Regions from separate parts of the Peribacillus sp. NJ4 genome, predicted to be linked through region 2. Evidence: riboswitches for the same ligand, from Rfam matches in the RefSeq annotation. Region 2 holds a riboswitch; each other region holds the start of a gene.
What was found. Region 2 has a riboswitch for preQ1 ahead of QUF94_RS07200 (VUT family protein). Riboswitches for the same ligand answer to the same signal wherever they lie in the genome.

Region 1 (7,775 bases), 3.5 Mb from region 2:
TGCGGATGCGAGTCCCGCCATTCAAGTCAAATTGCTACGAGTGTTGGAAACACGGGAATTCATGCGGGTTGGCAGCAGCGGGACATTACGGACGAATGCCCGGTTAGTGGCGGCTTCCAATGAAAACCTGCAACAGGCAGTGGACAAAAATAAATTCCGGGAAGACCTATTTTACCGACTGAACGTCGTGACTCTGGATATCCCGCCTTTGCGCAACCGAAAAGAGGATATTCCCTTGCTTGTCCGTCACTTGATTGAGAGAAATGGTCATGGAGATATCTCTTTTTCCAATGAAGCCATTGAAAAATTACAGCAATACAACTGGCCAGGCAACATACGCGAACTATCTAATGTGGTCATGCGCACGCTAACTCTTGCAGACAATAAGTCTGAAATAACAGCCAATGATATCTCGCTATCTAACAGCCAGGTCACTCCGAAGAAGAAAGAGCGTCCGAATGAGATTCAGACAACTGAAAACCTTCTTGAAGAGTGGCGAAAAAAGCTGGTGGCCGACTTTAATGAGAAAGATGAACTGATGCTTGAAGAAATCCTTACGGAAATCAAACAGCTTCAATCCACAATTGGAAAGGAACTCGTCATGCAGGCACTGCAAAAAACCTACGGCAACCGGAATGAAGCAGCCAAACGCTTGCAGATATCCATAAGGAAATTACGCTATATATTAAATGAGAAGAACCAGACATAAAAAAAGAGGGATGCCCCGTTCCAGGGCATCCTCCTCTGTTACTATTCTAGCGTCAATACGATGCGTCCATTGATTTCTCCCTTTTCCATCATTGAAAACACATCATTGATTTCATCAAGTTTCCTCGTCTCTATATTCGTTCTGACTTTACCCTCAGCCGCAAATTGAACAGCTTCCTGTAAATCTTTTCTCGTCCCGACGATTGACCCTTTTACAGTTACCCCATTTAGTACCGTATCAAAAATCGGGATTGGAAGTTCATCATTCGGCAATCCGACTACGACCAGTGTCCCGCCCCTCTTGACTGAACTGTAAGCCTGTTCGAATGCTTTTTTCGTAACCGCTACAGAAATGGCTGCCTGCACACCGCCAACTTTATCCTTAATGACTTGTACAGGATCAGTCTTAAGCCCATTAACCGTGAAATCCGCCCCCAGTTCCGCCGCCAGATCAAGCTTATCATCTTGAATATCGACAGCAATGACATTAAAGCCCATCGCTTTCGCGTATTGAAGGGCAACATGTCCCAATCCGCCAATTCCATAAACCGCTACCCAATCACCAGGTTTTGCTTCTGATACCTTAAGCGCTTTATAAGTCGTTACGCCTGCACAGAAAATCGGTGAAACTTCCGCAAAGTCAAGCCCTTCAGGAACCTTCACCACATATTTGGCAGGTGCTTTACAGTATTCCGCATACCCCCCGTCCACGGAGTAGCCTGCATTCAATTGATCCAAGCAAAGCGTTTCCCTTCCAGTCAAACAATACTCACAATCGCCACAGGCCGAGTAAAGCCATGGGATCCCAACGCGGTCACCGACTTTCAAGGAAGTTACGCCTTCTGCCACCTTTTCTATGATACCTACACCTTCATGTCCAGGGATAAGCGGAAGTTTAGGTTTAACCGGCCAATCGCCATGTACCGCATGTAAATCAGTATGACACACGCCACATGCTTTAATTTTCACTAATATCTCACCATATTCCAATTCCGGGATGGGTACTTCTTTAATCTCAAGTTTTTGGTTAAATTCATTGACTACCGCTGCTTTCATTGTCTTGACCTGTTGTTTTGCATTCAAAGTGCTTGCCCCTTGTTTTACATTCATGATTCATATTCCTCCCTTAATTAAGTGGATATTATTTCTTACTCCACTTATACAAGATGCAAGTGCCATGCCAATGCAAAAAGGCCAAGACGACAGCATCCAATTTAAAAAAGTGCCGAAAATTCGGCGCTTTTGGACGAATTAACGGCTCAAGTTGGACGAAATCCGGTTTGTATATTGCAGAAAAAATAGCTCACCCTATAAATGGGAGGTGTCCAAAACATGGACCAATTTGAAAAAGCTTATGAATCCTATAAACAGCAGGGAACACCGCAAGCAAACCAACTTGATTCAGCAGGAAAAGAAGAAATCATCGCCGTAAGGAAAAATGAAGAGGACAATATTATCGCCATCAAGACCAACTCCGGCCGCGAACTCGACTACCCCACTGCCCTTTCGGAAGCCAAAGCAGGCATCCTGGCCAACGTTGACGTCTTTCATAAATATGGACGTGATATATTGCGGAGTGAGCCTGATGGGATAAAAGAAAATAACCTGGATCAACTGCCGGAGTTTTGAGTTTTCGGGGAAACTGCCTGATATGGGCAGTTTTTTTCTGTCTGGAGTTAAACATTAAAAAGAACCAGCATGATAGCCGGATCCTTATTTTTCATACTGATAGTATTCAGAGATTTCGAGCAGTTGCCCACAGGACTCGACAACCTCAATGATTTCCATCCACGACATGTCCAGTCCCAGTTCATTTGCATGGGAAATCTTATCCCGTAATTTCCGGATGGCATTCGCATCCTTCTTCCCTTTACTTTTCGAAGGGATTTGGAAGAAGCACCTCAATTCTTCATCCTTATGTATGATATCGAATTTATCACTGATTTGCAGGCACTCTATTAAATTGATATCCTCATTTTTATCGATTCTCCTCCTATATAATTCGGTTGCCTTTTCTAAACGGTCTTCGCTGATCATTGGATGCCAGCTTCCGTCGCCGAATCTATCCATGATGATATCGCTCATCCTCATTTCCAATAAGGTAATGTATCCAAATATCAGCATCCTGATTGGAGGCTTTTGAAGGTCGGCATGGGTAATCAACTTTTTAATTGAATTATTCTCTAATACGAAGACCCTTGTTTTATTCTTGAAAATATGGAGCAGCTGGATCAAAGGCGTTGAATCCGAAACCATTTCCCTTGGTGAAAAGTTTCTCAAATATTCCGAAATGCTCCCTTCACCCAGTTCTTCCCTTTCGATATATCCGATGATTTCCCCTTGATCTTGCACTGCCAATATATCAAAATTCTTTTTTTCCAATGCTTTCCGAATATCCAGCGCCAGATCGTTTGTATGGCAAAACTCAAGCTCCTGGGCTATGCTCTTAACCGTGATATTTTCTTCATAAAGAGTTTTAAGACTAAGATAGCTGCTATTGCTTTTTCTTTGGCTTCCATTTAACATCTTTCACCCTCCGCTCAGGAACACTTTCTACACGATTTTCCGCTTTAAAATTATAGACCGCTAAAATGCATACGGCCCCCACAAATAAAGTCCACCCAAGTGGACTTTATCCCATTCATGTGGATCTTTTTGGTACCATTAATCAAAAGCCTTCCACTGCATTGCCTGCTGCCGTTTCCTCATTCCCCTCTTCATTCCAAGCCTTGCAAACATCCACCCAATCCTTTGCTCCTGAATATTCAAATAATTCCGCGGGTGTAAGTTCTATTGCAGAGTTCGTACTGCCGCATGCCGGGAACAATGACTCAAAGCGTTTCATCGATACATCAAGAAAAACAGCTAGATCGTTTGCCAGACCAAACGGACAAACTCCTCCGATGGCATGGCCGGTCTGCTCAAGCACTTCCTCGGGTGACAGCATCCGTGCCTTGAAACCGAACATCTGACGAAATTTCTTATTATCCACTTTTGCGTCCCCAGCCGCTACAACCAAAATCGCATCATCACCTTCCCCCCTAAAGGAAAGAGTCTTAGCGATCCTCGCTGGGATAACACCGATGGTTTCTGCAGCATCACTCACCGTAGCGCTCGATGTTTCGAACTCCATTACATCGCCTTCCCGATCCCATTGTTTAAAATGGCCTTTGACACTCGCGATAGACATATTATATTCACTCCTTTGAAGTACATATAAAAATAATATCATCCTTCATTGCCATAAATCAAAATCCTATGGATGCTTGTAATTAAAACCATTCTTTACAAATTGACGAAACAAGCTTACTTGGGATACTATTAATCATCGGGCAAACGCCTATACGTGGTTCGTAACCATCCCACGATAAAAAACTAGGGAGAGAGTAAAATGAATGTTCGTACACTCGTGATAAACGGGTTATTGGCTGCCTTGTATGTGGCGGTCTCATTGGTGTTTAAACCAATAGCTTTTGAGATGTTCCAATTTCGTGTACCGGAAATGTTGAACCATCTTATTGTATTCAATAAAAAATATATCTATGGTATTGTCGGCGGCGTCTTCATATCGAATCTGCTCTTTTCACCGATGGTTCCATATGATTTAATTTTTGGGGTGGGGCAATCCTTACTCGCCTTGCTGCTTGTCATTTTTGTTTCACGTTTCATAAAAGGCATTAAAGGGCGGATGATCGCCACGATCATCTTTTTCACGTTCACAATGTTTTTAATTGCCATTGAACTGAACCTTGCCTTTGGCTTACCATTCTGGTTAAGCTGGATGACCACGGCTGTCGGTGAATTCGTTGTCCTCTTGATTGGCGCGCCAATCATTTATGGAATGAACAAAAGAATTCAGTTTGAAAAGTGGCTTTAAAGGAATCTTCTCTTCGTGAACCCACTATAATGTAAAAGAGCTGTCTGCATCATGCGACAGCTCTTTTTTCACCAATTAACTTAAAAATGATAAACTATTAGTCAGAATGGTGGTGACCCTTTGAAAAAAGTCCTGACCTTAACAGGTCTACTGGTAATCGCATTATTTATTTTTTCAAATGCAGAATTATTTACTTTGATTTGGAAAAGTGACTTGGATTCAGTTATTAGCATATTGAAGGAAAACCTTTTGCTCACTTTTATTGTGACATTCGTATTGATGTTTGTCCAAAATTCATTTACACTCATCCCCTTAATTTTGCTCCTGACTATCAATGTCACGATATTCGGATTCATATATGGCTACCTATGGAGTTGGTTTACAAGTGTCGTTGCTTCAGGATTCATTTTTTATGCAGCAAGAAATTGGTTTCAGGAACTTCTCTTAAAGAAGATGGGTGAAAAATGGCAAAAAACTGTTGTGGAGCATGGCTTCATGTACGTGTTTACAGGCAGGATTTTCCCGCTTATCCCAACAAGTTTAATTAACTTGGCAGCTGGAGTCAGCACCGTCACTTTCAAGGATTTTTTATTAGCGACGGCACTTGGCAACCTGATATACTTCTTCTTCCTATCGCTAATTCCATATGGACTCCTATCTGTTGAAATGAACCAATACACGCTAGTTGCACTCGCACTCCTCTTCTTATTATTTTTCATTATCTATAAGCGTGCAAAAAAGAAAAAGAACCTAACCTTATTCAGAAAAAACAGGTGACCTACATTGGCCCCTGTTTTTTTATTTAGGATTCTGCATATATTTTTTTCCGATAGTTTGTTAAAATGTGTATGTAATTTTACCTTTGAAATGTCTTAAAATCAGGGAGAATCTCCATGTCCAAACGCTCCATCTTAGCAATATATATCCTATCCGGGATTCTTACACTAGTCGTGTTCGACTTTTTTTTAACTACAAATATCCATAACAAAGAGGTCTTCATTCAACTTCAGAGAGTGGAAGGCATTGTTTTCCTTTTATCAATAGGCTTGATCTTATATCTTTATTTAGCTAAAAGGGAAGAATTCAAACAATTAAAAGAAGCGGAACAACGCCGGCGCACACTCATCAATTCAATGGTGGATTTCGTTAACTTCAAGGATGGTGATGGCCGATGGCTTGAGTCCAATACCTTCGGGCTGCAATTATTTCAGTTGGAGCATGTAGACTATAAGGGAAAAAAAGACAGCGAGCTCGCAGAATACTCCGAATTTTATAAAGAGTCGTTGATCTACTGTGAAGGTTCCGATGAAGAAACGTGGGTAAAAGGGGAAATCACAAGGTGTGAGGAAATCATCCCTCTTCCCGACGGCAATCACAAGACCTTTGATACGATCAAAGTTCCCCTGTTCAATGAGGATGGTTCACGAAAAGGCTTAGTAGTCATCGGCAGGGATATTTCTGAAAGGGTTGTCGCTGAGAATCAATTATTCGATAGTGAACAACGCTATAAATCATTGTTTGAACACAACCCTTATCCGATGCTGATGCTTGATTTAAACGGAATGATCACGACCGTAAATCCTAGGTTTGAAACGGTAACAGGCTTTCAACAGGAAGAAATACATGGAGCCTCATTCATTAAATTGAACTTTTCAACAGAAGATGCGGAACTGATTCGTACATCTTGCCAATATGTCATCGAAAACCATAAGGGGATTAAGAAAGGGAAAGATATAGAATTCCTAACGAAGTACGGGAAGTCCATCTTACTTTCTTGTACGTTTGTCCCGATGATGGTTGGCGAGGATTTGGTCGGGATCATCACTTATGCTAAAGAAGTCACTCAAATTCGCGAAACCGAAGCACGCTTAAGAAGAACAGAAAAATTGTCGATAGTCGGCGAACTTGCCGCAAGTGTAGCCCACGAAGTACGAAACCCGTTGACTTCTTTAAAGGGTTTCGTCCAGCTACTTAAAAAGAGCGACCATCCCTATGAACAATACTACACGATTATGTTAAGTGAATTGGACCGGATCAATCTTATTGTAAGCGAGTTACTCGTTCTGGCAAAACCACAGGAACTCCCATTCAGCAAGCATCAAATCATCGAACTGATGAATGATGTCAAAACCTTGTTGAAACCAGAGGCGGACTCGTACCCCACCCAAATATCAATATCTGTAAAAAACGAAATACCGCTTCTATTATGTGAGGGAAACCAATTAAAACAAGTATTCATAAACATGCTCAAGAATTCAATGGAGGCATCCGCCGATCACATTTGGATTGATTTTGAGCGCAAGGACAATAACCTTTCCATTACCATCAAAGATAATGGAAGCGGAATAGAAAAAAAACGGTTAAAGCATCTTGGAGAACCTTTCTATTCCTCTAAAGAAAAAGGAACAGGGTTAGGATTGACAGTCAGTTGCCGAATCATTGAGGCGCATCGGGGAAAGGTCCGCTTTAACAGCGAACCAAACCATGGAACCGAGGTCCAAATCCTTTTGCCCATATGAATATAAATCGGAGGACAAGTCCTAATCTTGTCCTTTTTTTTGCGATTCAGAACCATCCCTTGATAAAATTAAAATAGAGAGGTGAAGAAATCCTTTATATTCCCAAAGAATGACACGGTCTCAACAGGCTGTTTCCCATTAACCTGGCCTCCTGTATTATTGGATGTATCGCTCAACGTCTTGCCAGCTGTACTCATTTGCGTTGCCTCAACTTCCGCCTCTTTTGTTTTGACATCATCCACGGTTTCTTCCTCATCCATTTCCACATCCATATCCTTTTCGAAAACAAGGACGTAAGTACGGCGCTCCCCATCCTTTGAAACAGTAACGGAAATGGCCGTCTTCGCTTTATCCTTGATCTTCACTTTTTTACTGCTCTCACCGTCATATTCAATCGTCGCTCCACTGGCATTTGTCGTTGCATACATTTCGACTGAAGAAACGTCATTATCGACCTCGATATGATAGGTATGCTCATTAGTATCAAAAGACTTGTTCCATACTCCGGATGATACAGTCAGATTGTTCAACACTGGTGCATTATTGCCTTCCTCGCCTAAAGAATCTGCTGACGCTACCTTCACTATAGAATCCGTTTTCGGTTTCTGTGTTGAAATACTTTCAAGTTGCTGTGCTTTCGGTACTTGGCTGACACCACTGGTTGGTTTTAG
Region 2 (7,775 bases):
TATGGTTGTCTGGATTTATGAAAAAATGGCCGAAGCCCTTTCATTAAAAGATTATGAGGGTGCTAGAGTCGAATTTGTCCGACTATACGAAACGCCGACAAGTTATGCTGAAGCCAGACGGGAGTGGATGGAAAGTGAGTAAACTCCCGGTTATGGAAATCTTCGGACCGACCATCCAAGGTGAGGGAATGGTCATTGGCCAAAAAACCATGTTCGTTCGGACGGCAGGCTGCGATTATTCCTGTGCCTGGTGTGATTCCGCATTTACTTGGGATGGCACCGGTAAGGAAGATACCGTCCAAATGACTGCCGAAGAAATATGGGATGAGCTGAAGCGAATTGGGGGTTCCGGCTTTTCCTTCGTGACGATATCAGGCGGAAACCCGGCACTGCTGAAAAACCTAAATGGCTTGGTAGAAATCTTACATGAAAATAAAATGAAAATAGGTGTGGAAACACAAGGGAGCCGATGGCAGGATTGGTTTCTCGATATTGATGAACTGACCATATCACCTAAGCCGCCGAGCTCAAGAATGAACACGGACTTTACGGTGCTTGACCGAATCATATCGAACCTTGCCAATCGAAACCCTGAAAACCATGTCTCATTGAAAGTTGTCGTCTTTAACGAAGAAGATTACCAGTATGCCAAAAATGTGCATGGCCGTTACCCGGATATTCCGTTTTATCTGCAGGTCGGCAATGATGACAGCACGACGGCTGATGATAATCAATTGATCAGCGGTCTTTTGAAGAAATACGAAGAGTTAATTGATAAAGTGATAGCCGATGATGAATTGAATGATGTGAAAGTGCTGCCCCAGCTGCATACCTATATATGGGGTAACAAGCGAGGCGTGTAAAGAAAAGAGAGCAGGAGGCAGTGTGATGCGTAATCACACTGCCTTTTACATGTGGAAAGCTTCCTATACCTTTTGAAGGTGTGTAGCTTTGAAGGATGATGTGTATTTAAGGCCATACCCAAATAAGCGGTCCATTCCAATATGTGCGGTCCAAATTAAACCAATCATCATACATGCATCCGACTTTAGAAAAACGGCTAGCAAAATCATGAAGATCGACATGGTATAAGTATGGAAAAAGTTATAAACTTTTGCTCCAACTCGTTCATCGATCGAATAGGCCAACATGGAAACATCAGGAGACAAAATCAATAAAAGGAAAATCTACCAGCTGAATTCAAATAACGAATAGACGTAAATCATTGCTAAAAGGACCATGAGTCCTTCGATATGAAGGAATTTCTTTACCATTTTAAAGCCCCCTAAAATTCAATTAACCATTGGTTAATAATATTCATGAAAAATTAGATAATGTTCTTGATGATATTTTTCACGTGAAAATCAGCTAAACCTTTTACATCCGGATAAGATAGATCAGAATTAATATAAAACGTTATGAATCCGTGAAGAGACAGGAAAATGGACCATATGGATGCAGGATTCAGTTTGTTGTCGGTAAGGTCTGTCAAGGACTGGATTAGCTTTTCGTAGGTCTTATTGGAATCGATTTGAAGTAAATGCTGAATTTCTTTTTCCTTGGATAAAAACATGATGGAATAATGATTCTGTTGGGTTAAACCGAACTCTATGAAGCACAATAAAATCTTTTCGATTTTTCGGGAAGGGTCATTTTCCGACATGATGATATCATCGATTAAAATATTTAAGACGGAAAAATCCGTTTTAACCAAACTATAAAATATTTCTGCCTTATTTTTAAAGTGATAATAAATGGCCCCATGGCTGCAATCCAATGATTTAGCCAATTGTCTCATTGAGACGTTCGAATACCCTTCGGTGGCAAAAAGATGTCTAGCTTCATTCAATACCATTTCCCTGGATAATTCTTTACCTGCCGTTTTCCTTGGCGACATTATAGCACCCCCTTATTTATTGACCACTGGTTAATTAGGATGATATCGTACTGATTTTCAAATGTCAAATATTAGACATTCTTCTGAATAAATGTTTTTTTAGTGGACTTTTCCATTGGAAGCAACCGAAATCGCCATCGCCAATAGTAAACCTGAAACCGAAAGGAACACTTGCAGTCTTACGGTTTAAGGGGAGGATAAAGTTGCAAAGGCAGCAGTGGGCGAAGATGCAGAATTCATTTCCAGTTCCCTTAACCAGAAATTTGAATGTCCTTGTAACTGAAAGAAGGAACCCGCTATATATGAGCTTGACTAATTTTTTTAACCAGTTATATCCTTTTATGGTAGTATAAGGTCATATAGATAGCTTGGAAGGGATGAATAAATGAAAAATAAATTCGGTATTTTGTCTTCAATTATCATAGTCTTGACTGCTTTTTTTTTATTCACTAAACCTTATAAAAATAAAACAAAACCTGTAGAAGACATTTTTGAAGTGTATCCGACAGATCAGGTAATAAAAACAAATGAAATGATATTCATAGAGGGTATTGATGAGGTCAATCCAGGGAATATCGATTTGAATGATGAAGAGGAGTTAGAAAAATTGGTAAGGAAGCAATATGAGCAAAATCAAAAGGGGGAAATAATTTTCACAGAAGAAAATCAGTGAAATCACCTGCCTGTAATGAGTAAACTAATGGGGGAGGTGGCAGTTATTGATAGTTTCGGATAGTATCTATGGGAAACACATTGTAGAGGGAGTTCTCGAAGAGTTGATAGTAAGCAAACCGCTCCAAAGATTGAAGGGGATACATCAAGGCGGGGCAAGTTATTTAGTTAATGAGAAGTGGGACGCCACACGGTTTGACCATTCAATAGGTGTGATGCTTTTAATAAAATCGCTTGGTGGGTCATTGGAGGAACAAATCGCGGGCTTGCTGCATGACGTATCCCACACTGCATTCTCACATGTAATTGATTTCGTTCTGGATTGTAAGGATGAAGATTATCATGAAAAAATATATGAACATGTCATTATGGAATCCGAAATCCCCTTAATACTGAAGAGGTATGGATATGAATGTGAAGATATTTTTCAATCAAAATGGGAATTGCTTGAACAGCCAGCACCTGAGTTATGCGCCGATCGGGTAGATTATACTCTCCGGGATATGTATCAATACGGACATATCACACTGGAATCCGTTCATGACTTTCTAAACCATGTAATCATAATTAATGGAAGGATGTATTTGGATAATATTGAATCGGCGGAATGGTTTGTAGAAACGTATTATAGCGAAGTTATTGATTTTTTCATGGACCCACTTAATATATATGGCTATGATATCTTGGCAAAGACCTTAAAATTGGCTTTGGCTAACAACCTGATCAGCCTTGATGACTTACTAGGTACAGATGAAGAAGTCATGTCCTTATTAAGCTCCACTGAAGACCATGAAGTGCAAAATCTGTTAAACCGGATCCATGGTAACGTAAAGCTGAAAGAAGATCAATTGGACTACGATATTCATCTGAAAAATAAAGTGCGGCTCATTGATCCTTCCGTTATTCAAGGAGCCAATTTAGTAAGAGCCTCCAATTTATCGGGAAAAGTCAAGAACATGGGGATTAAAGCCCATAAAAAAGCTTCGAAGGGCATGTATCTAAAAGTGATTTCCGATTGAATTTCGTGTCACAGCATACGGTAAATGAAAAACCCAAGGGTGACATCCATCCTTGAGTTTTTTTCTCCGAATAATACGGAAAAATTAAGAAAATGATATAGTCCAACCAAGACTTGTAAGCCTTCTTTTTTTGAACATCGAAGAAAAAGCCTTTATTTAGTTGGGCATTCCCAACTGCCATTGATTCTTTTAATAACTAAAAAACTATTGACGCTCTCAAATTATTAACGCCATTTTCTAAATAACCCTTTAAACAGGTTAATGTATATACCCAACCTTCTTTTTGTCCTATCATTTTGTTTATTATTTCTGGGTCATCTTCATTCAAACCGGATTCGTTTACTTCGATAATTGTACTCGTATTATCTAACTCTTTAAGTGTGATGGTAACAACCGTTTCTTGATCATTTCCTCCCCACGAAAACACGATTTTCCTATTTTTCTCGACTTCTAAAACATTGACTACCACTTCTGCATCGTATTCGTCATATCTCAATGTAGGCGTCCGGCCTTGTTCCCATCTTTCCGAACTCGATGAGAACCAAAAATTCCCGATTTTTTCAGGGTTCACTATGGCTTCAAACACCTCATTAGTTGGCTTGCCTATTTTAAATTTCGTAGTTATTTGAGTATCCATACTAAATCAACTCTCTTTCAATGTGTTTTTATCGTTTTCCACTAACACCTGATTCTCCCGATCTACATAGATTGGCGGCAAGGTCCGTCCAGTTTCAAGCAAGCTCTTCAGGTTACTTAGAATGGCAGGCCATCCATTATTTAAGCCTTTAAAGGTATTGTCATCGTATACGAAATCTGTCTCCAATAGCTCCTCATGCTTTAGCGTTAACTTCACGGTTGAACCATCCATTGGCTGTAGTTCAAAGGTGACCCGTGTAGGATGGTCGCGAGGGGTTTCGTCTCCTGCCATGTTCCATGTAAACGAGAGCAGGTGCAACGGCTCACACTTATGTACAATACCATGATCAGTAACCCGCCCATCTTGCAGCAAATATTCAACGGTTGAGCCTTCTTGCCAATCAGACTGGACTTGGCATCCGAAATGATACTTTTTCGTGAATTCACCACTCGTCAGGGCTTCCCAAAGCTTCTCTGGAGTGGTTGCGATATAAATAGGATAGACAAACGCCGTTTTTTTCATTATTCTTTTTCCTCCTCGCGTTTATACTTTTGTTATTCCTCTTAAGACCGTGGCCAATTGAGTTTCTTCTTTTACAAGGAAAGACCGTAACATAACTCTATCAATGATTGTCGCTTTTCATATACAGCTGGTCAAGCAGTTTTCTGCGACAAGAATCGGCAAAAGTCCTAAAGTGTTAACAAAGTGGGATGTTCGTATTAATTTCACTACGTACAAAGCTTTGGAAAAATGGATATTGACTTAACGATTCGGCAAGGAAAACCTTGGTTTCGCACCATTCCCAGCGACTAAATCGAAAATACGATGCAACAGGGAAACTTCTTGATTTCCAATCGTTTTCAAGCTACGATAATTAAGGAAAATGATAATCCGCTCGGGCGGAAGAGGTTCTAGCTACCCTCTCAAAAAAACTAAGGGGAACGGTGCTCTTTCTTAGGGTGCTGTTTTTTCTGTATAAGGAGAATGTAAGAAATGTTAAGAATTCTATTGTATTTAGTATCCATCGTCACGGCGAATGTGGTTACGGCAGCTTTTGAGCCATTGCACTTTGGTATGTTCATCATTCCTATGGGTACATTGCTTATCGGGGGAACCTTCATCTTTCGAGATCTGGTCCAAAATAAATTCGGCCGCGCGAAAACCTATATGTGCATCGTTACCGCACTGATTTTATCTGCGTGTGTATCATTTTTATTAGGAGATACATTATTGATTGTATTTGCTTCCGCATTATCTTTCGTGGTGGCAGAAACAGCGGATACCGAGATTTATACCCGGTTAAAGCTCCCGATGAGTTGGAGGGTGTTTTACAGCGGGATCGTTGGAGGATTTTTCGATTCAGTGATATTTGTCGTGATTGGCCTAAGTCCACTGGGTGCCAATATTTTGCCATGGGAAGCTGTACCCGCTGCGGTTATCGGCCAAATCATCGTTAAAACAGTCATTCAGTCAATCGGTGCCACATTGTTGGGCCGAATCAACGTAAGGCTGGAGAAGCGAGTAGTCTCCGGTTGAATGCTAGGAGGGATGCACTCGATGGATGGAACCAAAAGGGAAGAAGACAAATGCTATTGTCTCGAGGCCTTTCGTGAAAAATATGGCCCGCAAGTTCAAGGGGATTGTATGAAGCTCTCCTGCGCCAATTATCGGAAGCATAAAGGAATAGACAAAAAAGGACCTAATTAGGTCCTTTTTTTGCGTGATCGGAGTAACTTACGAGTAAACAGCACGAATTCACGAGTAAATGATCCAAACTCACGAGTAAAACAGCAAAACTCACGAGTAAACGTACGAAACTCACGAGTAAACGTACGAAACTCACGAGTAAACAGCACAAACCCAAGAGTGGCGCACGAACTCACGAGTAAATGACCCAAACTCACGAGTAAAACAGCAAAACTCACGAGTAAACGTACGAAACTCACGAGTAAACAGCACAAACCCAAGAGTGGCGCACGAACTCACGAGTAAATGATCCAAACTCACGAGTAAAACAGCAAAATTCACGAGTAAACGTACGAAACTCACGAGTAAACAGCACAAACCCAAGAGTGGCGCACGAACTCACGAGTAAATGACCCAAACTCACGAGTAAAACAGCAAAACTCACGAGTAAACGTACGAAACTCACGAGTAAACAGCACAAACCCAAGAGTGGCGCAAGAACTCACGAGTAAATGATCCAAACTCCCGAGTAAAACAGCAAAATTCACGAGTAAACGTACGAAACTCCCGAGTAAACAGCACAAACCCAAGAGTTGCGCACGAACTCCCGAGTAAATGACCCAAATTCACGAGTAAAACAGCAAAACTCCCGAGTAAACAGCACAAACCCAAGAGTGGCGCACGAACTCACGAGTAAATGATCCAAACTCACGAGTAAAACAGCAAAACTCCCGAGTAAACGTGCGAAACTCACGAGTAAACAGCACAAATCCAAGAGTGGCGCACGAATTCACGAGTAAATGATCCAAACTCACGAGTAAATGATCTAAACTCACGAGTAAAGCAGCAAAATTCACGAGTAAACGTGCGAAACTCACGAGTAAACAGCACAAACCCAAGAGTGGCGCATGAACTCACGAGTAAATGCTCCAAACTCCCGAGTAAACGTGCAAAATTCACGAGTAAACGTGCGAAATTCACGAGTAAACAGCAAAAAAAGCTTCTTCCACCGTTCCAATCATGGGTGCGGGAAGCTTTTTATCTTGTTTTTGGTCAGAATTGCTCTGCGCTTTTCCGAACTAACTTTTCTAGGGTGAAAAAGCATTTCCGTTTCCGTTCAAGTTCGGTTTGTCCAGTTTCCGTGACATGATAATATTTCCTGCGACTTGATTCGGACTCTTTCCAATGGCCTTCTATGAATTCCTTTTTTTCCAACCGTTTAAGGGCGGGGTAGAGGGTGCCTTCACTGATTTCGTATTTGCCCATGCTCATTTCTCTCAAGATCTTCGTGATTTCATAGCCATATAGCTTTTTTTGTGAAAGAAGTGAAAGCAAAAGGAGGTCAATGCTTCCCTTCATTAGTTCTTTATCCAAATAAAATCGCCTCCTTTTCATTTTAAAAGTGTAATACTTTGTGCATCGTAACACAAGGTGCATTTTACTTTTCTTAAAAAAAATGGTTAAATGACGATTGCTAAATAAAATCAATCATAGTAAAATGTGCTTCGGAACGGATGAGTTGTAAAGCGTGTGGTAAGGATATTATATACATGATTTAATTGTTTTAATGAAAATACGGAATAGGATAGAAGAAATCCCACTCAAGGGGTATTAATTGATTTTTTTTTGAAAATCATTTAGATTCTATTTATCAACAAGAGCAGAAAGAAGGTCCTAGAAAGATGAAAGTGAAAGCACCTGAGTCATTCACATACAGAGGTGGAAATAGAGCTGTTCTTTTACTTCACGGGTTTACCGGAAGTACAGGAGATATGAAGAAATTAGGGAAATACCTGCATGATCGCGACTATACTAGTCACGGGCCTCTTTATAGAGGGCACGGAGTATCAGCCGAGGAACTTGC
Region 3 (7,775 bases), 3.5 Mb from region 2:
TCATCCAATAATTCTGAAGCCACATGGATAGGGAATAGAATAGATAGACTCCGAGAAGCCCGATAAGAAGGCTGAACAGCCCCTCGCTATCCTTTGTGACAATATAATCATCGATCGCCATCCCAACAAGAAAGGGGCCGAGCAATCCCAAAACGGAGCTTACCAGTACCATGAAAAGGACACAAAATAGCAGGCTTTTATTCGTTGCTAAGTAGGGGATGATCCTTTTTATCGTATTCCATGAATTGACCGGTTTTGACTTTGCCTTAACGGGAGATATTCTTGGACTCAAGAGAAACTCCCTCCTCCCCAAACTGCGAGTGAACGATTTTTCGATAAAGATCACTTGATTGAATCAAATCCTGATGTTTCCCTAGTGCAAGCACTTGACCATTTTCCAGTAACAAGATTTTGTCCGCCTCCATGGCTGTGCTGATTTTTTGTGTAATGATGAGCGTTGTGCATGTATAGGCCTTTAAAGCGATGAGTAATCTACTTTCCGTTTTCAAATCCAGCGCACTCGTACTATCATCCAGAAGGAGAATCTTCGGTTTGCGCACCAATGCTCTCGCAATCGATAACCGCTGTTTTTGCCCTCCGGACAGATTCACTCCTTTTTGCCCTAACTGCGTTTCATATTGTTTCGGGAGTTTCATTATGGTTTCATGAACCTGGGCATGCATGGCCGCTGCCTTGATTTCCTCCATCGATGCCCCTTCTTTTCCCCAGGCAACATTACTTTTTATGGTTCCTGAAAAAAGAAGGGCTTCCTGCGGTACATAGCCGATCCTTTTCCGCAGCGAATTCAAGGGAATATCTTTCACATCCTGGCCATCTATTTGAATGGAGCCGCTTTCAACTTCGTATAATCTCGGAATCAGCTGGAACAAGGATGTTTTCCCTGATCCCGTCGCTCCTATGATGGCAAGCGATTCTCCCGGATCGATAGAAAAGTTCAAGTTTTTCAATACCGGTGCATCGGTTCCAGGGTAGCGGAAAGATACATCCAGAAACTTTATGCCTCCCCCATTGACGGCCTCACTCTTGCTTTCCATCTTACCCTCATCAATATCTATCGGGGTTTCAAATATTTCCGTCACACGTTCCGCGGAAGCCTTTGCACGGGAAATGACCATGATCAGCCATGAAAAAACGGAAAGTGATGCCGCAATCCTTGTGGCATAGTTTACAATCGCCACAACTTCCCCTACCTGTATATCTCCCGTTGTAATAAATTCGCTTCCAAGCCAGAGAATGATCAGTATCGCCACATTCATGACCAGCATCAGTACAGGCATGGTCGTTTCAATTAAACGAAGGGAAGACACAGTCTTTCTTTTCAACTCGTCATTCGCATCGTCAAACCGTCCAATTTCATGCTCCTTACGAAGAAAGGCTTTGATCAAGCGCATGCCTATCAGGTTTTCCCTCATGACACCGTTGACATTATCGAGCTTTTTCTGTACGAGCTTAAATAGAATAGCCGCTCGTTTCATAACCCAGCCAAGGAAAAAAACAAGAACCGGAATCGAAATGACCAAAACAAGGGAGAGTTTAAAATCTACCGCAATGGCCATTATCGCCCCGCCGATTACGATCAATGGCGCCCTTGCCATGATACGCAGGCCCATAAAAACCGTATTTTGAAGTTGGGTCACATCATTCGTCATCCTTGTGATCAACGAGGAAGTCGGGATATTATTCAAATTCGCAAAAGAAAACGCCTGTATCTTACCAAAAAGGCTTTTCCTGACATCATGTCCAAAACTCTGACTTACATGTGATGCCGTAAAGGAATTAACGATCCCGCCAATAAATGAAAAAATGGAAAGTCCAACCATGACGCTTCCCCATTTAATCACCACCGATAAATCTTTCTGTAAAATGCCATCATCAATTATTTTTGCTATAAATAGAGGTTGTAACAGTTCTACACCGAGCTCGACAATCATTAAGATTAAAGCAAGAATGATCAAGAGCCAGTACGGCTTAAGAAATGAGGCCAGTTTTTTCATCTATGACACCCTTCGATTCTTCATATGTAGATAGCATCTTTTCATCCTTTCATTATACATTTTTATACAGATTTTTTAAAAGATTTTAACTGATTCAAAGGATTAGTAAATAACTTGATTTTTTTTTAATAAATACTCTTGACAAATAACAGGAAATAAGCGAAAATTCTAATTGATAATGATTTTCAATTTCATTATTGATCTCTGAAATTTGATAAGCAATTACGATAATCTCTTATCGTACCCTTTTGATATTGTACATAGATACAATGTCGCCCCGGCTTCTCTGTGCCTAGTAAAAATTATATGCTCATTAGCGAATGCAAGTCACTGGAATATTGCCCCCTCTTTATTCAAGTAATTTATTCACGTTGGAAGCATATTAGGCAGCCGGGGATTATTTTTTTTAAAAAAACTAATGAACTTACATATATGATTAAAGGAGCAGGATGATCATGAAACTTGAAGATATCATTAAAGAACGGCGCAGCATTAAGCGATTTAAGGACATTCCTGTTCCTATTGATACCATCCAATCATTATTGGAAACGTCGACATGGGCACCGAACCATAAAATGACCCAGCCTTGGCGCTTCGTCGTGGTACATGGCGAAAGCCGTTTAAAACTCGCAGAAGCAACCCGTGCTTTTATGGCAGGAAAAGAGAAGGACCCTGAAAAGAAAAACGCAGCCGGACAGCGAGGATATAATAAACTTATAGGTGTCCCGATGTTCATCGCAGTGATCATGGAAGAGAATCCGAATCCTATGACACGTGAAGAAGATTATGCAGCTACAAGTGCCTTGATCCAAAATTTCAGCCTGCTTGCCTGGGAACAAGGAATCGGGATGATATGGGAAACATACGGCATGATACACAGCATGGAGTTTCGTGAAGCTTTAGGCGTTAAACCTGGCGAGAAAATCGTAGGCAGCCTTCATGTTGGCTATCCCGACATGATCCCTTCCCCACGCCCCAGGAAAGAGATCGATCAACTCCTGACAATTATGGACTAACATAAAAGGAAAGCCTCCAATCTTGGAGGCTTTCCTTTTATATTTAGGGAATGAGGGCAAACGTTCAATCCATCTATCATAATCACTGAAAGATCCCTCCGGTGCATTTAATGAGGCATCCCGGCAACTACCCCTTTTTTCACCTTTAATCAATAAATTCGCTTCTTCTTCAAACCCAGCTATCAATCCATTCATCTATTCCTTTACTCTGCCCCCTCATCATGTTCGATCCGACACGTGCTTGAGGAAATCATGGCGCTGGCCGCGGCCCCTTAAAGGTTTCATTGATTTGCATCCGTTCTTCTTCCATTTGCTCATGCTGGTTCTTCAGCATCAAGAAACTTCTCCCTTATTGCGCCCACCATTTCTATCCCAATGAACAAAAGGGAATATCCCCGATAACCAAAAATCCTCCCTTTTCAAGGAGGTCTCTAATCTCTCATTCTCAAAAGAACTCGTGATATAATGCCTGAATTGCCGTCTCTTCGTTGTGCCCTTTCACACCGAACATCATGCTAACCTCCGAAGAGCCCTGATTGATCATTTCAATATTCACCTTTGCTTCGGCCAACGCTTTTGACGCTCTAGCCGTTGTACCTACATTATGACGCATTCCTTCACCTACAACCATGATTAAGGCAAGATCATGCTCCACATTCACTTCATCGGCATGAAGCTCTTTCTTGATTCGTGAAATGATTTTCTTCTCGGCTTCACCCTTCAACTGGTCCTGCCTTAGAATAAGCGTCACATCATCAATGCCTGATGGAATATGCTCATATGAAACTCCGTAATCTTCAAGGATATGCAGCAGTTTCCGACCAAAACCAACTTCCCGGTTCATCAAATATTTGCTAATGTAAATACTGCAAAACCCTTTATCACTTGCAATCCCAATAACCGGACCATTCGTATTATCCCGCGTGTTCACAATGCGGGTCCCTTGTGCCGTCGGATTGTTCGTATTTTGGATATGGACAGGTATTCCCGCACGGAATGCAGGAATCAGCGCTTCATCATGAAATACCGAAAAACCGGCATAAGACAGCTCCCTCATTTCACGATAGGTTAACTCCCGGATTCCCTTCGGATTGGAAACTACATTTGGATTCACCGCATAAACGGCATCCACGTCCGTAAAGTTCTCATACAAATCGGCTTTGACCCCATTTGCAAGAATCGAACCCGTAATATCGGAACCGCTTCTTGAGAAGGTTAAAACATCACCATCTAACGTATATCCGAAGAACCCTGGAAATACTACGATTCCAGGCTCTTCACGCAGATCATACAACCGATCATATGACTCTGGCTGAACCTGGGTAAATCCATCTACATCCGTAACGATCAAGCCAGCCTTCTTTGGATTTATATACTTTGCCTCTACCCCACGGCTTTGAAAATAACCTGCGACCAGCTTCGCATTATTATCTTCGCCACTGGCCTTTAAAGCATCCAAATAGCGCTTCTGGTTAGATTGGTCAGCATGCAACAGTGCTTTTAAATTTTCATGAATCCCTGTGATGACCTCCTCGGATATATCCAGCTCTTCAGCAATGCTCGCATAGCGGGATACCACGTCTTCGATCAAATGCTCCCCGTTATCGCCGCGCAGCTGCTGTTCCGCAGCCTCAATCAATAAATCCGTCACCTTTATATCATCGGAATTGCGTTTCCCTGGAGCCGAAACGACTACAAACTTCCTCTCTGGATCAGCAACCACAATTTCAAATACCTTTCTCAACTGTTCACCTGACGCAAGTGAACTTCCGCCAAACTTCGCAACTTTCATCTCGACATCCCCTATTTTAAATAATATTCTGTCAAAATCAACTCTCCCTATTATTACGTTTTTTCTCGAAACAATCAAGTAAAAATTCCACTATAGGAGGACATTTGTATTTTTAAAAAGGACAAAACAATGTGATTATTGAAAGGGAATAATAAAAGGCAAAAAAAGACAACGGCATAAGCCAGTTGTCTCTCCAATCTTAGCGATTATCCACAGTTTCAGGGTATAAATCATGATTCATCAAGCGGTAATCCGCCATTTCCTCATACTTCGTCCCTGGTTTCCCGTAGTTTGTGTATGGATCAATGGAAATCCCGCCCCTAGGCGTGAACTTGCCCCATACTTCAATATATTTCGGATCCATCAACTCGATTAAATCGTTCATGATGATATTCATGCAGTCTTCATGGAAATCACCATGATTACGGAAGCTGAATAAATAAAGTTTCAAAGACTTGCTTTCGACCATCTTCACACTGGGAATATAGCTGATGTAAATGGTTGCAAAGTCTGGCTGGCCGGTTATCGGACATAAGCTAGTGAATTCCGGGCAATTGAATTTGACGAAATAATCACGGTTAGGATGTTTGTTATCGAATGACTCAAGAATTTCAGGCGCATAGTCGAATGTATATTTTGTCCCTTGATTCCCAAGCAGTGTAATTTCCTTTAATTCTTCTTCTTTTCTTCCAGACATAAAAAGTCCTCCTCATCCACGTTTGTCAGGGGAGATTCATAAAATGGGCCTCTATATAACAAAAACCATATCTCATCAAAGATATGGTTGATTCGCGAAAAAAATCAAAGCCATAGTTTTTTTAAGAGGGTGATGCTATGAACCTCTCCCGTTTATCGGGAAATATTTTAAAATTGTCATAGTAAATATAGAAAAAAAAATCTAATCTGTCAATCATACTTTTTAATTTTAGTTTGATTCCCACATGTATTCGGCTTAAAATGTAGAAGAAGTTTATCCTACATGAAGGAAGAGATTTAAACAATGTGGATTTTTGCAGCACTCATCACCAGTTTATGTTTCGGAATCAATAACAGCATTTTTAAATGGAGTAGCGGAAAGGGTTACTCAAAGGTACATATTCAATTTTTCTTTTATTTTGTAGCTTTCATTTTGTCCATATTTTATGGAGTACTTATGGATGGTTTGAACCTGAACTTGCTGTCTATCATGCTTGGTGCAGCAATTGGTGTCCTGAACGCTAATGGTAATATCCAGATGGCAAGTGCCTTTGAAAAAGGGCCGGCAAGTTTAACATCACCATTAATCGCAGCGAATGCAATATTTCCCATCCTATGTGCTGCATTAATTTTTCATGAGCATATTTCTTCGCTGCAGTGGAGCGGAATCATCTGCATGCTGCTTGCAACCCTTGTCATTCAGTATACACCTAACGCCAAGGGCAACCACCAATATTTACCTTGGATGATGCACACATTATTTTCCATATTATCTTTTGGTGTACTCGGCATTCTGATGACGACATCAACACGGCTTCATTTAAACTCCCTCGACATCCTTGTATCAATGTATGGGGGCGGAACTCTTTATCTACTTTCAGTTCTATCCTTTAAGAAAGAAAAAATCAAGCTACAGGAAGTCAAAATTGGTTCCATCGTAGGTTTTTTAAGCATCATAGCCTATGGATGTTATTTCTATGCGTTGAATACCGGCATCGCAAGCATCATCTTCCCTGTCGTCAGCCTAAATTGTTTAGTTGTCGTTTTCGCAGGATGTTATTTATTCAAAGAAAAACTAAAATCCTATCAAATTGCCGGCGTTCTTGCAGCATTAATCGGTATTATCTTAACCAAAATATGAATATAGTTAATTTTAAAAAACAACCTGGCTGTAATAATCACACATGCCAGGTCGTCTTTATTTAGCGGTTCAAAAAAAAGTATTGACATCTCTCGCTAAATATCAGATAATTTTGAATATTAAATCTCAACTTTTGCTACTTCCGCAATGTTTGAAAAATCTCCTCCCACGGGTATAAAAGAAGTAGTACAACCATCCCATTTAATACTAGAAAGGAACGATGCATAATGTTAAAAGTTACAGTAACAGTTGATTTCCAAGGAAAATCTTATCAAACTAACGTCCTTACTAAACCGGGTACTAATCAAGAAGAAATTTTACAACAAGCCCTTCATCAAGTGGAAAAACAATGGAAAGCATAAAAAGGCAGGCATCGATTTAGATACCTGCTTTTTTTATTACCTTTTTAGATATAACTCACCAAAATCACTATGCACTTTGTTTTTATATTAATTAACATTTAAAACCCTTTTCAATCCTGATTTCTGTATTTCATTTGTATTATTCTCTAAAGAACCCTCGATAGCGATTTTCCCATATAATCCACATAATCGTTTTTTCTTGTGACAATAATTTTAAAACGTTTTTAACGTTACAACAATCAATTTGAATAACAAGTAATTTAGAAATTAAGACGATCTTTTTAAAGACCGCCTCAGTTTGTCGACAAAATGGGATACGGAATGGCCTAATCCCATATCCCTATCGCGATTACCGAGGGAATCATTACGATATTTTTAAAACAGACAGTGTATACTCCAGGATACTTTTCTCTTTAATATGGGATGAAACCTCACTGGATTGAAGAAATTTCACGACACTCCTGCCGAAAAACCAGCTTACCGAGTCACCAAAGACGCTTGCGGCGAGGTGGCTTTGCAGACAGTCGGCGGAAAGGGAGCGTCTGAAAACAACTGGAACCTTTTTTAAATAAAAAAACTGCAGGCAAACTCGCTTTTCTTTCGAGTTGCCTACAGTCTGAGATGTTCTTTTTTAAAGATTGCCATTTTTAATGTCTTTTAATTTAAACTTAATGGCATAGAGCGTTCTTGGAGGCTATCGGAAAGCAGACTATACGAAACTAATTTCTTCCTGTACTGCTTAACTACATCCAC

Region 1: another riboswitch for preQ1. It lies ahead of QUF94_RS24800 (QueT transporter family protein); the one in region 2 lies ahead of QUF94_RS07200 (VUT family protein).
Region 3: another riboswitch for preQ1. It lies ahead of queF (preQ(1) synthase); the one in region 2 lies ahead of QUF94_RS07200 (VUT family protein).

What each region holds. Positions count from the first base shown of each region.
Region 1 is NZ_JAUCFQ010000001.1:4,961,029-4,968,803, forward strand. Features, by position in the region: gene QUF94_RS24775 (sigma-54-dependent transcriptional regulator) at 1-709, shown strand, start outside; gene adhP (alcohol dehydrogenase AdhP) at 751-1,764, opposite strand; gene QUF94_RS24785 (DUF3892 domain-containing protein) at 2,041-2,337, shown strand; gene QUF94_RS24790 (hypothetical protein) at 2,422-3,234, opposite strand; gene QUF94_RS24795 (YbaK/EbsC family protein) at 3,377-3,898, opposite strand; PreQ1 riboswitch class I at 4,049-4,093, shown strand; gene QUF94_RS24800 (QueT transporter family protein) at 4,100-4,585, shown strand; gene QUF94_RS24805 (TVP38/TMEM64 family protein) at 4,706-5,362, shown strand; gene QUF94_RS24810 (PAS domain-containing sensor histidine kinase) at 5,479-7,104, shown strand; gene QUF94_RS24815 (cadherin-like beta sandwich domain-containing protein) at 7,173-7,775, opposite strand, start outside.
Region 2 is NZ_JAUCFQ010000001.1:1,427,359-1,435,133, forward strand. Features, by position in the region: gene queD (6-carboxytetrahydropterin synthase QueD) at 1-142, shown strand, start outside; gene queE (7-carboxy-7-deazaguanine synthase QueE) at 135-863, shown strand; partial or broken gene QUF94_RS07170 (DUF4260 domain-containing protein) at 927-1,274, opposite strand; gene QUF94_RS07175 (TetR/AcrR family transcriptional regulator) at 1,328-1,897, opposite strand; gene QUF94_RS07180 (hypothetical protein) at 2,283-2,570, shown strand; gene QUF94_RS07185 (HD domain-containing protein) at 2,617-3,588, shown strand; gene QUF94_RS07190 (SRPBCC family protein) at 3,785-4,225, opposite strand; gene QUF94_RS07195 (SRPBCC family protein) at 4,232-4,747, opposite strand; PreQ1 riboswitch class I at 5,125-5,167, shown strand; gene QUF94_RS07200 (VUT family protein) at 5,219-5,761, shown strand; gene QUF94_RS07205 (hypothetical protein) at 5,783-5,932, shown strand; gene QUF94_RS07210 (hypothetical protein) at 5,929-6,171, opposite strand; gene QUF94_RS07215 (hypothetical protein) at 6,168-6,377, opposite strand; gene QUF94_RS07220 (hypothetical protein) at 6,374-6,541, opposite strand; gene QUF94_RS07225 (hypothetical protein) at 6,538-6,789, opposite strand; gene QUF94_RS07230 (PadR family transcriptional regulator) at 6,965-7,285, opposite strand; gene QUF94_RS07235 (alpha/beta hydrolase) at 7,594-7,775, shown strand, end outside.
Region 3 is NZ_JAUCFQ010000001.1:4,894,378-4,902,152, forward strand. Features, by position in the region: gene QUF94_RS24465 (ABC transporter ATP-binding protein) at 1-292, opposite strand, end outside; gene QUF94_RS24470 (ABC transporter ATP-binding protein) at 267-2,015, opposite strand; gene QUF94_RS24475 (nitroreductase family protein) at 2,471-3,031, shown strand; gene QUF94_RS24480 (aspartate kinase) at 3,477-4,823, opposite strand; gene queF (preQ(1) synthase) at 5,023-5,520, opposite strand; PreQ1 riboswitch class I at 5,627-5,672, opposite strand; gene QUF94_RS24490 (DMT family transporter) at 5,824-6,660, shown strand; gene QUF94_RS24495 (BA3454 family stress response protein) at 6,888-7,022, shown strand; gene QUF94_RS24500 (YfmQ family protein) at 7,680-7,775, opposite strand, start outside.